Regions from separate parts of the Pantoea phytobeneficialis genome, predicted to be linked through region 3. Evidence: predicted binding sites of a transcription regulator. Region 3 holds the regulator's gene; each other region holds the start of a gene.

Region 1 (4,239 bases), 770 kb from region 3:
CTGGTCGGTGGACTGGGTACGGGATGGCGTGTTTGCCACCAATGCCTGGACTGAAGGCGGCTACAGCTGCGTGTTACTCGACCTGGGCTTACCGCGGGAAGATGGCATCCATGTCCTACGCCGCGCCCGTACCCGTGGCGATATGACGCCGGTGCTGGTGCTGACCGCGCGTGATACCGTGGCCCAGCGTGTTCAGGGACTCGACAGCGGTGCCGATGATTACCTGCTAAAACCCTTTGATTTACAAGAGGTCCTGGCGCGAATGCGAGCGATTACCCGACGTCGTCACGGTGCGGCGGATTCCCTGTTAGGCAGCGGCGACGTGCAGCTCGATATGATGACGCGTGAAGTGCTGTATAAAGGGCAGCGTGAGCAACTTACCGCGCGTGAATACGCCCTGCTTTATGCGCTGCTGGAGCGTCCGGGCGCCATTCTTTCACGCGAACAACTGGAAAACCGCATCTACGGCTGGGGCGAAGAAGTCACCAGCAATGCGGTTGATGTCTTAATTCATGGCATGCGCCGCAAGCTGGATAACGAAGTGATTCGCAACGTGCGCGGCCTGGGGTGGCGAGTCCCTGCAATATGAAACCCTTCACGTTTATGCGTTCCCTGCGTAATAAATTGCTGACTACCCTGTTGCTGATGCATCTGGCGATGATCGGTGGTGTCACCTCCTATTTTTACAGCTGCTACGGCGACATGATCGGCACTATGAAGGACGATCAGCTGGCAAAAATCGCCGATGCCTGGGCCAGCAGCAAACGCATTCCTGCCCTGATGCCGCTGATGCTCAACGCCGATAAACTCAAAAGCGCCTATGTGGTGCAATTGTGGGATGACAATCAGCAGCTGCGCGCCAGTTCCTGGCCGGAGTTGAATGCGCCATTGCAAAATAAAAAAGGCTGGAGTGACGTTAAGATCGGAGATTGTGAAGACTGCGACTGGCGTGTCTTCAATCGCCCCGGCGAACCCGGCAGTGAAATCGCTGCCATTCAGGTGCTCTACAACATCGGCTATATGAAAAGCGTGATGGTGAAGCGCGCACTGTCAGCCATTATTCCGTTGATTTTAATGATGCCGCTCTCGCTGCTGGTGATCTGGCTGGTGGTGCGCGCCATTACGCGCGACTTACGCGTGGCCTCGCGCCAGATTGCCGCCCAGGAGATGTTGCATCCCGACAGCGTCCCCCCGGATGGCTTACCGGACGAAATCCTGCCGCTGGTTGCCGCCTATAACTCGCTACTGGATAAACTGCGTGCTGCCTGGTCGTCACAGCGCCAGTTCCTCGAAGATGCCGCCCACGAACTGCGCACGCCGGTCACCGCCGTGACGTTGCAGCTGGAGAACCTACGCCAGCATATTCAACCGGGCGAGGCCAGCCGTCAGTTTGATCAACTGGAAGCGGGCGTGACCCGTACCCGCCATCTGGTGACACAGCTGCTGAACATCTCGCGCCAGGAAGATCAGTCGGTGGTCGCCACGGTAGAAAATATTGAGCTGGAAGACCTGCTGAAGGAGAGTATCGAGCAGCTGATGGTGGTGGCCGATAAGCGCGGGATTGATATCGGTTTTAACGGCACTGCCCACTACCGCATCCAGGCCAGTCGTTCCGATTTACGCAGCCTGTTTGACAACCTGATCGGTAATGCCATGCTGCACACCCCCGAAGGCAGCCTGGTGGATGTGCTGCTGCATCGCGTCGGCAATCACACCGTGGTGGATATTGTTGATAACGGGCCGGGTATGCCGGAAGGCTTTATCGAACGCGCGTTTGACCGCTTCACTCGCTCGCCTGATGTGCAGGCCCAGGGTAGCGGCCTTGGGCTGTCGATTGTTCGCAGCGTGGCGCAAAAACACCGTATGCAGGTGGCACTGTCGAACTGCCTCAATCCGCAGGGTCAGATTTGCGGTTTGCAGGTGCGAGTTACCCTCCCTTAATAGCTGTCTCTCATCCGTAACGGCGCTGTTTATTCCTGCTCCTCATCCGTAGCGGCGCGATTTATCGCGCTGTTTTTTTGTGCTGTGCCCCTCCACGCAAAAAGATGCGCGATAAATCGCGCCGCTACAGGCAAAAAGACGCGCGATAAATCGCTCCGCTACATCCGATTCCCCCATAAGCATTTTGCAACGCGTCGCGACAACGTAAACGGTTGCGGGGTTCCGTTCGATCCATGACATTTATGTGACATAACTCACATTTTTGGTGAATGGAATTGCAACACTTTTTGACAAACGTGATCAAAATCTATTTTCTATCGGACTGATACAGGCACCCTACGCGAGCTTTAAAAACCGGCAGCTCAGACCGGCTTAAAACAATTCACCGCCCACCCCTGGGATCGACTGACACCGATCGCGCATTTTTGCGACGATCACGAGCATGTGGTTAACGATAATGAAATATAAAGCATTGATAGCAGGGGCCTTACTGGCCAGCAGCTGGACCGGCGCGACCCAAGCAGCAGACAGCAACCCGCAATACCTTTCCGACTGGTGGCATCAGAGCGTCAACGTGGTGGGCAGTTATCACACCCGTTTCGGACCACAGTTTAATAACGACGTGTATCTGGAATACGAAGCCTTTGCCAAAAAGGACTGGTTTGATTTCTACGGCTACGCCGACCTGACCAACTTCTTCGGTGTGGGCAACAGCAACGCTAACGGTATTTTCGACCACGGTTCGCCGCTGTTCATGGAAATTGAGCCGCGTTTCTCCATCGATAAGCTGACCGGTACCAGCCTGGCGTTTGGTCCGTTTAAAGAGTGGTACTTCGCCAACAACTACATCTACGACATGGGCCGCAACGCGTCGCAGCGCCAGAACACCTGGTATATGGGTCTGGGCACCGATATCGACACCCATTCCGATGTGGGCCTGTCGCTGAACGTGTACGCGAAATACCAGTGGCAGAACTACGGTGCCGCCAACGAAAACAGCTGGGATGGCTATCGCTTCAAGGTGAAATACTTTGTGCCGATTACCGACCTGTGGGGCGGTAAGCTGAGCTATATCGGCTTCACCAACTTCGACTGGGGTTCCGATCTGCGTGACGAAACCGGTCCATCACGTACCAGCAACTCGATTGCATCCAGCCACATTCTGTCGCTGAACTACGACCACTGGCATGTTTCTACCGTGGCGCGTTATTTCCACAACGGTGGACAGTGGGCTGATGGCCAGGAGCTGAACTTCGGCAATGGTCCGTTTGAAGTGAAATCAACCGGCTGGGGTTACTACCTGGTTGTGGGTTATAACTTCTAACTTAGCTAACGCCACCTTCATCCGTAGCGGCACGATTTATCGCGCAATGTTTTCCGGCACAGCGCCGAATTGCGCGATAAATCGCGCCGCTACGGGGTAACATCGGTGACTAAATTCTTGGTTTATAAGCATTCACCATCCACGGCACACCGAACTTATCGGTGAACATGCCAAAACCATTCGCCCAGAACGTCGGCTCCCAGCTTTTTGTCACCTGCCCGCCGGCAGACAACGCATCAAACCAACGCTTGCCCTGCACTTCATCTGGCGTGGAGAGACTCACTGCAAAGCCGTTGTAGTGCGCCTCACGATTCCCGTCACTCAACATAATTTCGCCCTGCCCGATGCGCAGGTGCGCGTGCATGATATGTTCCGGTGGAAAGGTCATCCCGGAGGGACAACCTTCTGTGGATTCCGTCTCCGGCATATCGCCAAAGGTCATTTTAAACAGCAACTCGCCGTCAGTCGCCTCAAGGTAGAATGCGATGGCCTCTTCGCAGCGGCCGTCATAAAACAAATAAGGGGTAATTTGCATGGTCGGTTCTCCAGAGTGAACGCCCGATGCCAAGTGTAGTGGCTGCCAGCCAAACAGGACGCGAGCCGGGCCGCACTCTTACCTTTGTTGACAATAGCGCCGGAACAGCTGCGCCATATAGGCGCTCATCGGCGTCAACGCCGTGTCCTTACGCTGAATCAGATAAAAGTTTGCCTTGGGTAACGGATCATCCAGCTCCAGCGCCACCAGCTGGCCGCCGTGGGTTGGGTCTTCAATCACATCTCGCGAGATAATGCTGACGAAATCGGTCTTTGCCACCAGGCTGGTACAGGCCATAAAGGTTTCGCAAGTGACGACGATTTTTGGTGCCATGCCGCGCTCGCCAAACATATCGTGCAGCAGCCGATAATAGCTGCCCTGCGGCGTCGGCATGGTCCAGTCACAATGCTGCAACTCCGCCAGCGAGCGTGCATGAGCC
Region 2 (4,239 bases), on a different contig from region 3:
ACCCTTTCAGATCCAGACAATCCTGCTGGTACTGGCCCATGCCGTAGATTTTCTCTTCTGGCCGCGCTTCAAAGCGCACGCTGAGCTGATACTTCCCGCCGGGAATCGGGCGGAAGGTGCGGGCGTCCAGTTTCAATGCGCTGATGTACTTGTCCTGGCTCTTTTCGGTCGCACCTATGCCGACGGTGCTGCGTTGACGCCAGAACTCTTCCAGCAACAGTTCACCGTGCTGGTTGTAAAAGGCCAACTGACCACGAATATTGACCACGGCGGTGATATTGCCGTTACGAATACGTAGCGATTCAGGCTCGCGCTGGATGTCTGGCTCGCAAGGCGTTGGCGCTAACAAGGCCCAGTCGTTGTCAGTCAGTGCCGCCTGGCAGGTCGCTCGTACCCGCAGGCTATTTGCCCCCCAGGGTTCGATAACCAGGGTCTGACGGTCAAAGGTCCAGATAATACGCTGGGATTCGGCGCGTAATTCGCTCATGACAACTCCTGTGGTTGCAGCACGGTGGGGCCGGTTGTGGCGGGCTGTGCTGCCAGTTTGTTTTGATTGATGGTTCGCATGGTGGCGTCGTTAAGTTTGTAACCGCGCATCGCCAGCGCGCTGAACAGTGCCAGCACGCCAGGGATGACTGAAAATAGCGCGACGATGGCCATCATTGCGCTGGGTTGCTGATGTGCGGCCTGGGCAACATAACCGCTCAGGCCGAGAGTCCAGCCGACGATCGCCCCGCTGATTGCCATCCCCATTTTCAACACCGCCAGCAGCGTCGAGAACACGGTGCCGTCGAGGCGCTTGCCCTGACGATATTCACCGTAATCAACCACATCCGACATCATTACCCACATCAGCGTGGTAGTGACCTGATAGAAACTGGAGACGATAAAGGTCATGCCCACCAGCAGCACAAGGTTGCCGGGCAGAAACACGATGCTGATGCTTAACACGCCGGTGACGATGGCGCTGAGGGTAAAGGCGGTGATTTTGCTTACGTTGCGCGTCAACAGTTTTGCCAGCACGCTACCAACGCTTTTGCCGACAATGTGTGCCGCCAGTAGCCACATAAACAGGCTGGCGTTACCGAGAAAATAGGTGACGTAGTACATCATGGCACCGAGACGCACGACGCCGAATGAGATGTTGCAGAACACCAGCAGCGCCACAATGCGCCACTGATCGTTACGTAACAAATCACGCAGGTCAGCAAGAAAGTGGCCGTGGCTGGCGGGCGCGTTGACGCGCTCACGGGTATTCAGAAAGCAGATAAAAAACATCAGGGTTGCCAGCGTTGCCATAATCGACATGGCGGCGAAATAGCCCTCCAGTTTGTTACCACCGCCGAGCCAGGTGGCTAACGGGATCATCAAAAAGGTGGACATCGCGCCGCCGAGAGTGGCGAGGAAAAAGCGCCACGATTGTAATGAGATACGTTGGGTGTCGTCGGTGGTGATAATCGCCCCCATCGAGCAATAAGGAATATTGATGGCGGTATACATCAACATCATCAGGCTGTAGGTCGCCGCGGCGTAAATCATTTTTCCCGTCAGCGACAGGCTTTCCGGCACGGCGTAAATCAACATGCAGCTCACACCAAACGGCACCGCCAGCATCAGCAGCCACGGACGAAATCGTCCCCAACGTGAACGGGTGCGATCCGCCACCATGCCCATAGCGGGATCGATCACCGCATCGGCGACACGCGCCAGTAAAAACAGCGTGCCAACAAACACCGCCGGTAGCCCCACCACATCGGTGTAATAAAACGTGAGAAAAATAATGACGTTATCAATCGCGATATGGCTGGCCATATCGCCCAGTCCGTAACTGATTTTTTCTTTTATCGTTAAGCTTGTTTGCATAAAGAGTCCCGCCTGTCTTTATATCGCTAAGGGTCAATCGACGGTTAGTTATAGGAAGCGGGCCGGGATGAGACAATTGCGGGATCTGTTTCAGGTTTTATGTTTTTTACTTTATGTGATACGGGTAACAAGAATAACAACAAAAAATTAACATGGCAGGCAAAGTGCAACGGGCTACCATTAATCAACGGGTTAGAATTGATCGTCCGGTATTATCGTTTAGCTCAGACCGTTGTGGCGCGATAAAGCGCGCCGCTACAAATGGAGTGCTAACACGCTATCGCGGAGAAAACGATGAGCAAGCCACTTTCAGCCGCTCTGCGGCACCGTCTGCCTTTCGCATTGCGCGCGGGGCTATGCTGCGGTTTGCCAGTGGTGCTGGGTTATTACGCCGGACATCTTCAGGCGGGCCTGCTGGCGACCATCGGGGGATTTACGGCGTTGTACGGCGATGGCCTCCCCTGGGGCAGACGCGCGCGTCTGCTGGCGATCATTGCGGTGGCGTTGGCGGTTATCGTCACCCTGGGGATTCTCGTCGCGCCTTATCCGTGGCTCGGTGTGGTGACCGTGACCGGTATTGCCTCTCTTGCGACCTTGATCTGCAACCGACAACAGATTGGCCCGCCGGGTGCCTATATGTTTGCTCTGGCCTGTGCCAGCGGCACTGGCATGCCAGACAGTAGCGTCGATCCCGGGTTGAGTGGCTTGTGGGTGCTGTGTGGTGGTGCAATCTCGTGGCTGGCGCATATGCTGGGTTGCCTGTTAGAACGGGCCGAAGCCGACAACAGCCCGGCTGCGGATAAGGTAATCAAAGAAAACGCCAGACGTACCGCGGCACGGGTCGCCTTTGGCACGCTGGTGGCCGGGTCGATCGGCATCATCCTCGGGCTGGAACATGCGTACTGGGGAATGGCGGCGGTGGTGGTGGTGCTTAACCAGCCGGATGGTTTACCGGGAACCTCCCGGCGTGCCTTTAACCGGCTTTTGGGTACGCTGGTTGGACTGGTGCTGGCGTGGAGCATTCTGACGCTCAATCCTCAAGGGTTATGGATCGCGTTGACGGTTGGCGTGTTGCAGTTCGCTATCGAGATAGGGGTGGTGCTGCAATACGCCGCCGCCACGGTGTTTATCACCGCCAATGCATTGACGATTGCGGCCGGGGGCCGGGATTTTAGCGAAGTGAGTTCTCTGTTCGCTGCCAGAGCGCTCGACACCCTGATTGGTGTGGTGGTGGCGATTGTGGTTTTCAGATTAAGCATGGCGCCAACCGTCGATACTTCCTCATAATCCAGGCTTCATTGTTTGTGCTGGCATTTTTATATTCTGTCAGTGAAACCGAACGACAAAACCAGGGTCTTATTCCCGATATGGATACAGGCACTGGCCGGGAAGACCAGTGCGATGTGAATGACTCACAGGGAAATGTGCATGACCGTTACCACCAAATCGTGTTTGCTTTTTATTTTGCTGCTCCTTTATTACGTTATTCCGCTCGAATTTCGCCACCTCTGGCAACCTGATGAAACGCGCTATGCCGAGATCAGTCGGGAAATGCTGCAACGTGGCAACTGGATTACCCCTTACTTTTTCGACATTCGCTATTTCGAAAAGCCCATTGCCGGATATTGGTTTAATAACATTGGGCAGTGGTTGTTTGGTCATAGCCGTTTTGGTGTGCGCATTGGTTCGGTGGTTGCCACGTTACTCAGCGCCTTGTTGGTTTACTGGCTGGCAGGGCGCATTTATGCTCAGCGTGCGGTGGCGCTGACCGCGGGCCTTATCTTCCTCACCTTATTGTTGGTATACGGTATTGGCACCTATGCGGTGCTCGATCCAATGCTGTCGTTATGGTTAGTGGCCGCGATGTGCAGCTACTGGTTTGCTGCCGGGGCGGTGAATCACAGACAGCGGCTGCTGGGTTACGTGCTGTTGGGCCTGGCCTGTGGCATGGGCTTTATGGCCAAAGGCTTTCTGGCGCTGGCGGTGCCGGTACTGGCTATCGTTCCCTGGGCTGTCTGGCATCATCGTTGGCGCGAATTGCTGATATTCGGCCCGGTGGCGATTGTCAGTGCCGCGCTGCTCTGTGCACCCTGGGCGTTGGCTATTCATCATCAGCAACCTGATTACTGGCACTACTTCTTCTGGGTGGAGCATATCCAGCGCTTTGCACAATCCAACGCGCAACATCAGGCACCGTTTTGGTTCTACCTGCCTGTTGTTATCGCCGGGTCGCTGCCGTGGCTGGCCCTGCTGCCCGGTGCACTGCGCAGTGGTTGGAAGCAAAGAAAAACGCTGCCAGGTGGCCTCTATTTGTTGTGCTGGATCCTGTTGCCGTTGCTGTTTTTCAGTATTGCGAAAGGCAAGTTGCTCACCTAT
Region 3 (4,239 bases):
GCTGGCAATGATGTGATCCGTTTTGTACCGTCACTGGTGATTGAACCGACCGATATCGAAGAGGGTATGGCGCGGTTCGCAGTGGCTATCGAGAAGGTGCTGGCGGCGTAACTCAGTTTTTCACCCGTAGTCCGGTCAGCCAGCGGCCATGATGTGGTCGCTGGCTCCATGCCAGAGAAGAGATGGTGTGCATCACGTTCAGGTGTTGCAGAATGCGCTTCACATGCTGCTCGACAATCGTTACCGCCCCCTCATTGATGTTTTCCGGTGCTTCCAGAATATTGCTGTCGTTACCGGGGCCATCATGCTCCAGCCGCTGCTGACAGCGTTGCAGCGCGATCTCACAGGATTGCAGATACCTTTCCGCCAACTTAGGCGTCAGCATGGTATGTTCGCGTGCCAGGATAGTCATGGCGTTGATGTGTTCGACAATAAACTGACTGTGCGTCACCCAGAGCCGCATATCTTTCAGGTACTGCGAATTGAAGCCCGGCTCGGTCATCGCCTGATTCAGCGAGTTAAACATGGCGTTATGCGCCTGGTTGACCTTGATGCGCTGATACGCCAGTTTCTCCGGTGACTGCTCCGGTCCGAGCAATAATTGCATCGCTTCCTGGTCGGCTTCCAGCGCATCGTGCGCATTCTTACGCAGTAAGCCGCTCTGCCACTGCGGCCACAGCCAAATCATGCCGCCAAAGGCAATCAGACATCCCATTAGCGTATCCATCATGCGTGGCAGCAGGAACTGCGCGCCATTCAGTGACAGCAACTGGAGCGAATACACCGCCGTCACCGTAAAGCCAATCATTGACCAGCCGTAATATTTACGTGTCACCAGATAGCTGGCGAGGGTGATCGCCAGCATAAACAACAGGGTGATGGATTCCGGTACGTCAAAGCGTAACGAGGCGGCAGCAATCAACAGCCCGGCAAAGGTGCCGAGCGCTCGGTGTTGAATTCTTACCCGAGTGGCGCTGTAGCCATTCTGGCTGACGAACATGGTGGTCATCAGAATCCAGTAAGGTTTGGGGATGTTGAAGAACAGCGCCAGCGCGCTACCAAACATCAGCATCACGGCAAAACGTGCAGCGGTGCGTAAGGCGGGGGATTTCAGCGACAGATAGCTGCGCAGCGCCGGAAAAAACGGCAGACGCCGTTGGCGATCGGCCATCAGATCACGGGTATACAGCGGTTTCTGGGTGCGCAGCACGCGCGCAATGCGGCTGAAGTGATACAGGCAGAAATTCCCCACCGGATTGTCCGGGTGCTGGCGGGCAATTTTTTCCAGCGCACCCAGCTGCTTATCCATTTGAAACCGTTCCGGCAGCTGGTGATACAAAATGGCATCGGCCAGCAAGCGCAGACGGGCGGAGATGGTCTTGGCATTCCAGCGAATCACCGCTTCAGCATGGCTCTGCTCCACCAGCTTTTGCACTTCTTCCGGCTGATGCAGGCTGACGGAGATATGTTCCTGCAAATCGAGTGCCACCTGAAAGGCACGCGTCAGGCGTTTATGGCTGTTATCGCGGCTGGCCGACAGCATATGCATTTGCTGGTAGCAGGTGGTGATCAGATCTACCGCTTTTTGCTGGCGTGCCAGCAACGGCGGCAGCGCTTTCTCCGGGTCGGTCAGCTGCGTCAACAGGGTATATTTGGCATCGCAATAATCCGCCAGCTCACGGTACAGCAGGCTCAGCGACTCGCGCATCGGCTGCTCTTTCCACAGCCAAAACCAGAACCAGTTGAACAACCCATACCACAAGGTCCCGCCGATATAGAGCAGCGGAGGCACCCAGATCGGCATACGTCCCACCAGGCTCAGGGTAAAGATGGAGGCAATCAGCGTGGCGGGTAACAAGCGGCCATGCAACGGGCTGATCTCACCCGTCACGCCCACTAATAGTGGCAGCACCAGCAGAATCAGCGGCAGGGGGACGTGATAATCCGTCAGCCACTGGATCAGAAAGCTGCCGGTCGCAAACAGGGAACCGCCAATAATCAGGCGTTTAAAAAAGCGTTTATGGGGCGTATCAAGACCGGCGATGTTGCAACAGGCGGGCACTAAGGAGAACAGCAAGCCTTTTTGCAGGTCGCCAAACAGCCAGCCGAGGGCCACGGGCAGGCACAGCACCAGCGTTTGCCGCAGGGCATAGTTCACTTCGGGATGATAGATGATTCGACGCCACATCAGCTCATCGCAGACAAAAACGGCGTGATGCTGCCATCACGCCGTGGGTGAGAAGAAATTAGCGGGTGCCGTAAACGACGATGGTTTTACCATGTGCGGAGATCAGGTTTTGATCTTCCAGCATTTTCAGAATACGGCCAACTGTCTCGCGTGAGCATCCGACGATCTGACCAATTTCCTGACGGGTGATTTTGATCTGCATCCCGTCCGGGTGGGTCATGGCATCGGGCTGTTTGGCCAGATTGAGCAGCGTCTGCGCAATGCGACCGGTCACATCAAGGAAGGCAAGGTTGCCCACTTTTTCTGATGTCACCTGTAGGCGACGCGCCATCTGCGCCGAAAGACGCATTAAAATATCCGGGTTTACCTGAATCAGCTGACGGAATTTTTTGTAGGAAATTTCAGCCACTTCGCAGGCAGTTTTGGCTCGTACCCAGGCACTACGTTCCTGACCTTCTTCAAACAGGCCAAGCTCGCCGATGAAATCCCCCTGATTGAGGTAGGAGAGAATCATCTCTTTGCCTTCTTCATCCTTGATCAGCACCGCAACGGCACCTTTCACGATGTAGTAGAGCGTTTCCGCTTTCTCACCCTGATGAATCAGGGTGCTTTTGGATGGATATTTGTGAATATGGCAATGGGACAGGAACCATTCGAGTGTAGGGTCTGTTTGCGGTTTGCCGAGAACCATTCGCTATTATCCTCTGTTGTAATCGTGCCCAAAACACAGGGGGCAGTTTTCCCTGTCAGGCGGTGAAATCGTAGAGCGCTTCCTGTTAAGGAAAATTATTCGGGTGGACTCTTAAGCCAGGCTTCTGATTCTTCCCGCCTTCGTCTATTGCGACGAAAATATTTTCAGCTCTGTTTGTAGCACAGCTTTTGCTAGCTGTCTTCTGTTGTCTCGCTTCAGCAAAAGGGCGATTAGTCTGGATTGCTGTTTCTCAGGTGAAAGCGTACTCTGGCGGCAAATCAGCCTATTCAGGAGAAAGAATAATGCAGGCACGGGTTAAATGGGTGGAAGGGCTTACCTTTCTCGGAGAATCCTCATCAGGTCACCAGATATTAATGGATGGCAATTCGGGCGACAAAGCACCGAGCCCGATGGAGATGGTGCTGATGGCGGCAGGCGGTTGCAGCGCGATTGACGTCGTGTCGATCCTGCAAAAAGGGCGCAATGATGTGAAGGATTGTGAGGTCAAACTGACCTCGGAACGTCGTGAAGAAGCGCCACGCATTTTCACACATATCAACCTGCATTTTATTGTTACCGGCAAAGCGCTGGGCGATAAAGCAGTGGCGCGGGCGGTTGATCTGTCGGCTGAAAAATATTGCTCGGTAGCGATTATGCTGGGCAAAGGGGTAGAAATCACCCACAGCTACGAGGTTATTGAACTCTAGCCCGGTCGTAACGGCGCGATAAATCGCGCCGTTACGGTTATGTTTGATTATTCGATGCGTTTGCCTTCAATCAGTCGCTGCACCAGCGGCGTCATAATCAGCTCCATCGCCAGACCCATTTTGCCGCCGGGCACCACCAGGGTGTTCATATGCGAGATAAAGGAATCCTGAATCATCGCCAGCAGATAGGGGAAGGCAATACCTTCCAGACCACGGAAATGGATCACCACAAAGCTTTCATCAAGTGATGGAATTTCACGCGCAGCAAACGGGTTAGACGTATCGACGGTGGGTACGCGCTGGAAGTTGATATGGGTGCGTGAGAACTGCGGGGTGATGAAGTTGATGTAATCTTCCATCGAACGCACCACCGAATCCATCACCGCTTCGCGTGAATGGCCGCGCTCGCTGGTGTCGCGAATCAGCTTTTGAATCCACTCAAGGTTGACGATCGGTACCACACCTACCAATAAGTCGACGTGTTCAGCCACGTTGTGCTGCTGCGTCACCACCCCGCCGTGCAAGCCTTCATAAAACAACACATCGGTGTTTTCCGGCAGCGGCTGCCACGGGGTGAAGGTACCCGGCACCTGATTCCACGGCACGGCCTCGTCATAGGTATGCAGATATTTGCGCGACTGACCAAGACCGGT

What was found. The regulator CRP, encoded in region 3, controls carbon source genes, mostly activating them, when cyclic AMP is high. The targets are predictions, from matches to a motif close to ATGTGANNNNNNTCACAT.
Region 1: the regulator CRP is predicted to act here: its motif matches at 2,184-2,201, upstream of CTZ24_RS01885 (nucleoside-specific channel-forming protein Tsx).
Region 2: the regulator CRP is predicted to act here: its motif matches at 1,977-1,994, upstream of CTZ24_RS22610 (glycoside-pentoside-hexuronide (GPH):cation symporter).

What each region holds. Positions count from the first base shown of each region.
Region 1 is NZ_CP024636.1:426,550-430,788, reverse strand. It holds gene CTZ24_RS01895 (response regulator) at 1-589, shown strand, start outside; gene CTZ24_RS01890 (sensor histidine kinase) at 586-1,941, shown strand; gene CTZ24_RS01885 (nucleoside-specific channel-forming protein Tsx) at 2,399-3,265, shown strand; gene yjdN (VOC family metalloprotein YjdN) at 3,375-3,800, opposite strand; gene CTZ24_RS01875 (LysR family transcriptional regulator) at 3,879-4,239, opposite strand, start outside.
Region 2 is NZ_CP024637.1:515,718-519,956, reverse strand. It holds gene CTZ24_RS22615 (glycoside hydrolase family 31 protein) at 1-487, opposite strand, end outside; gene CTZ24_RS22610 (glycoside-pentoside-hexuronide (GPH):cation symporter) at 484-1,863, opposite strand; gene CTZ24_RS22605 (FUSC family protein) at 2,158-3,150, shown strand; gene arnT (lipid IV(A) 4-amino-4-deoxy-L-arabinosyltransferase) at 3,292-4,239, shown strand, end outside.
Region 3 is NZ_CP024636.1:3,986,662-3,990,900, reverse strand. It holds gene argD (bifunctional acetylornithine/succinyldiaminopimelate transaminase) at 1-111, shown strand, start outside; gene CTZ24_RS18610 (YccS/YhfK family putative transporter) at 113-2,188, opposite strand; gene crp (cAMP-activated global transcriptional regulator CRP) at 2,247-2,879, opposite strand; gene CTZ24_RS18600 (OsmC family protein) at 3,182-3,586, shown strand; gene CTZ24_RS18595 (phosphoribulokinase) at 3,634-4,239, opposite strand, start outside.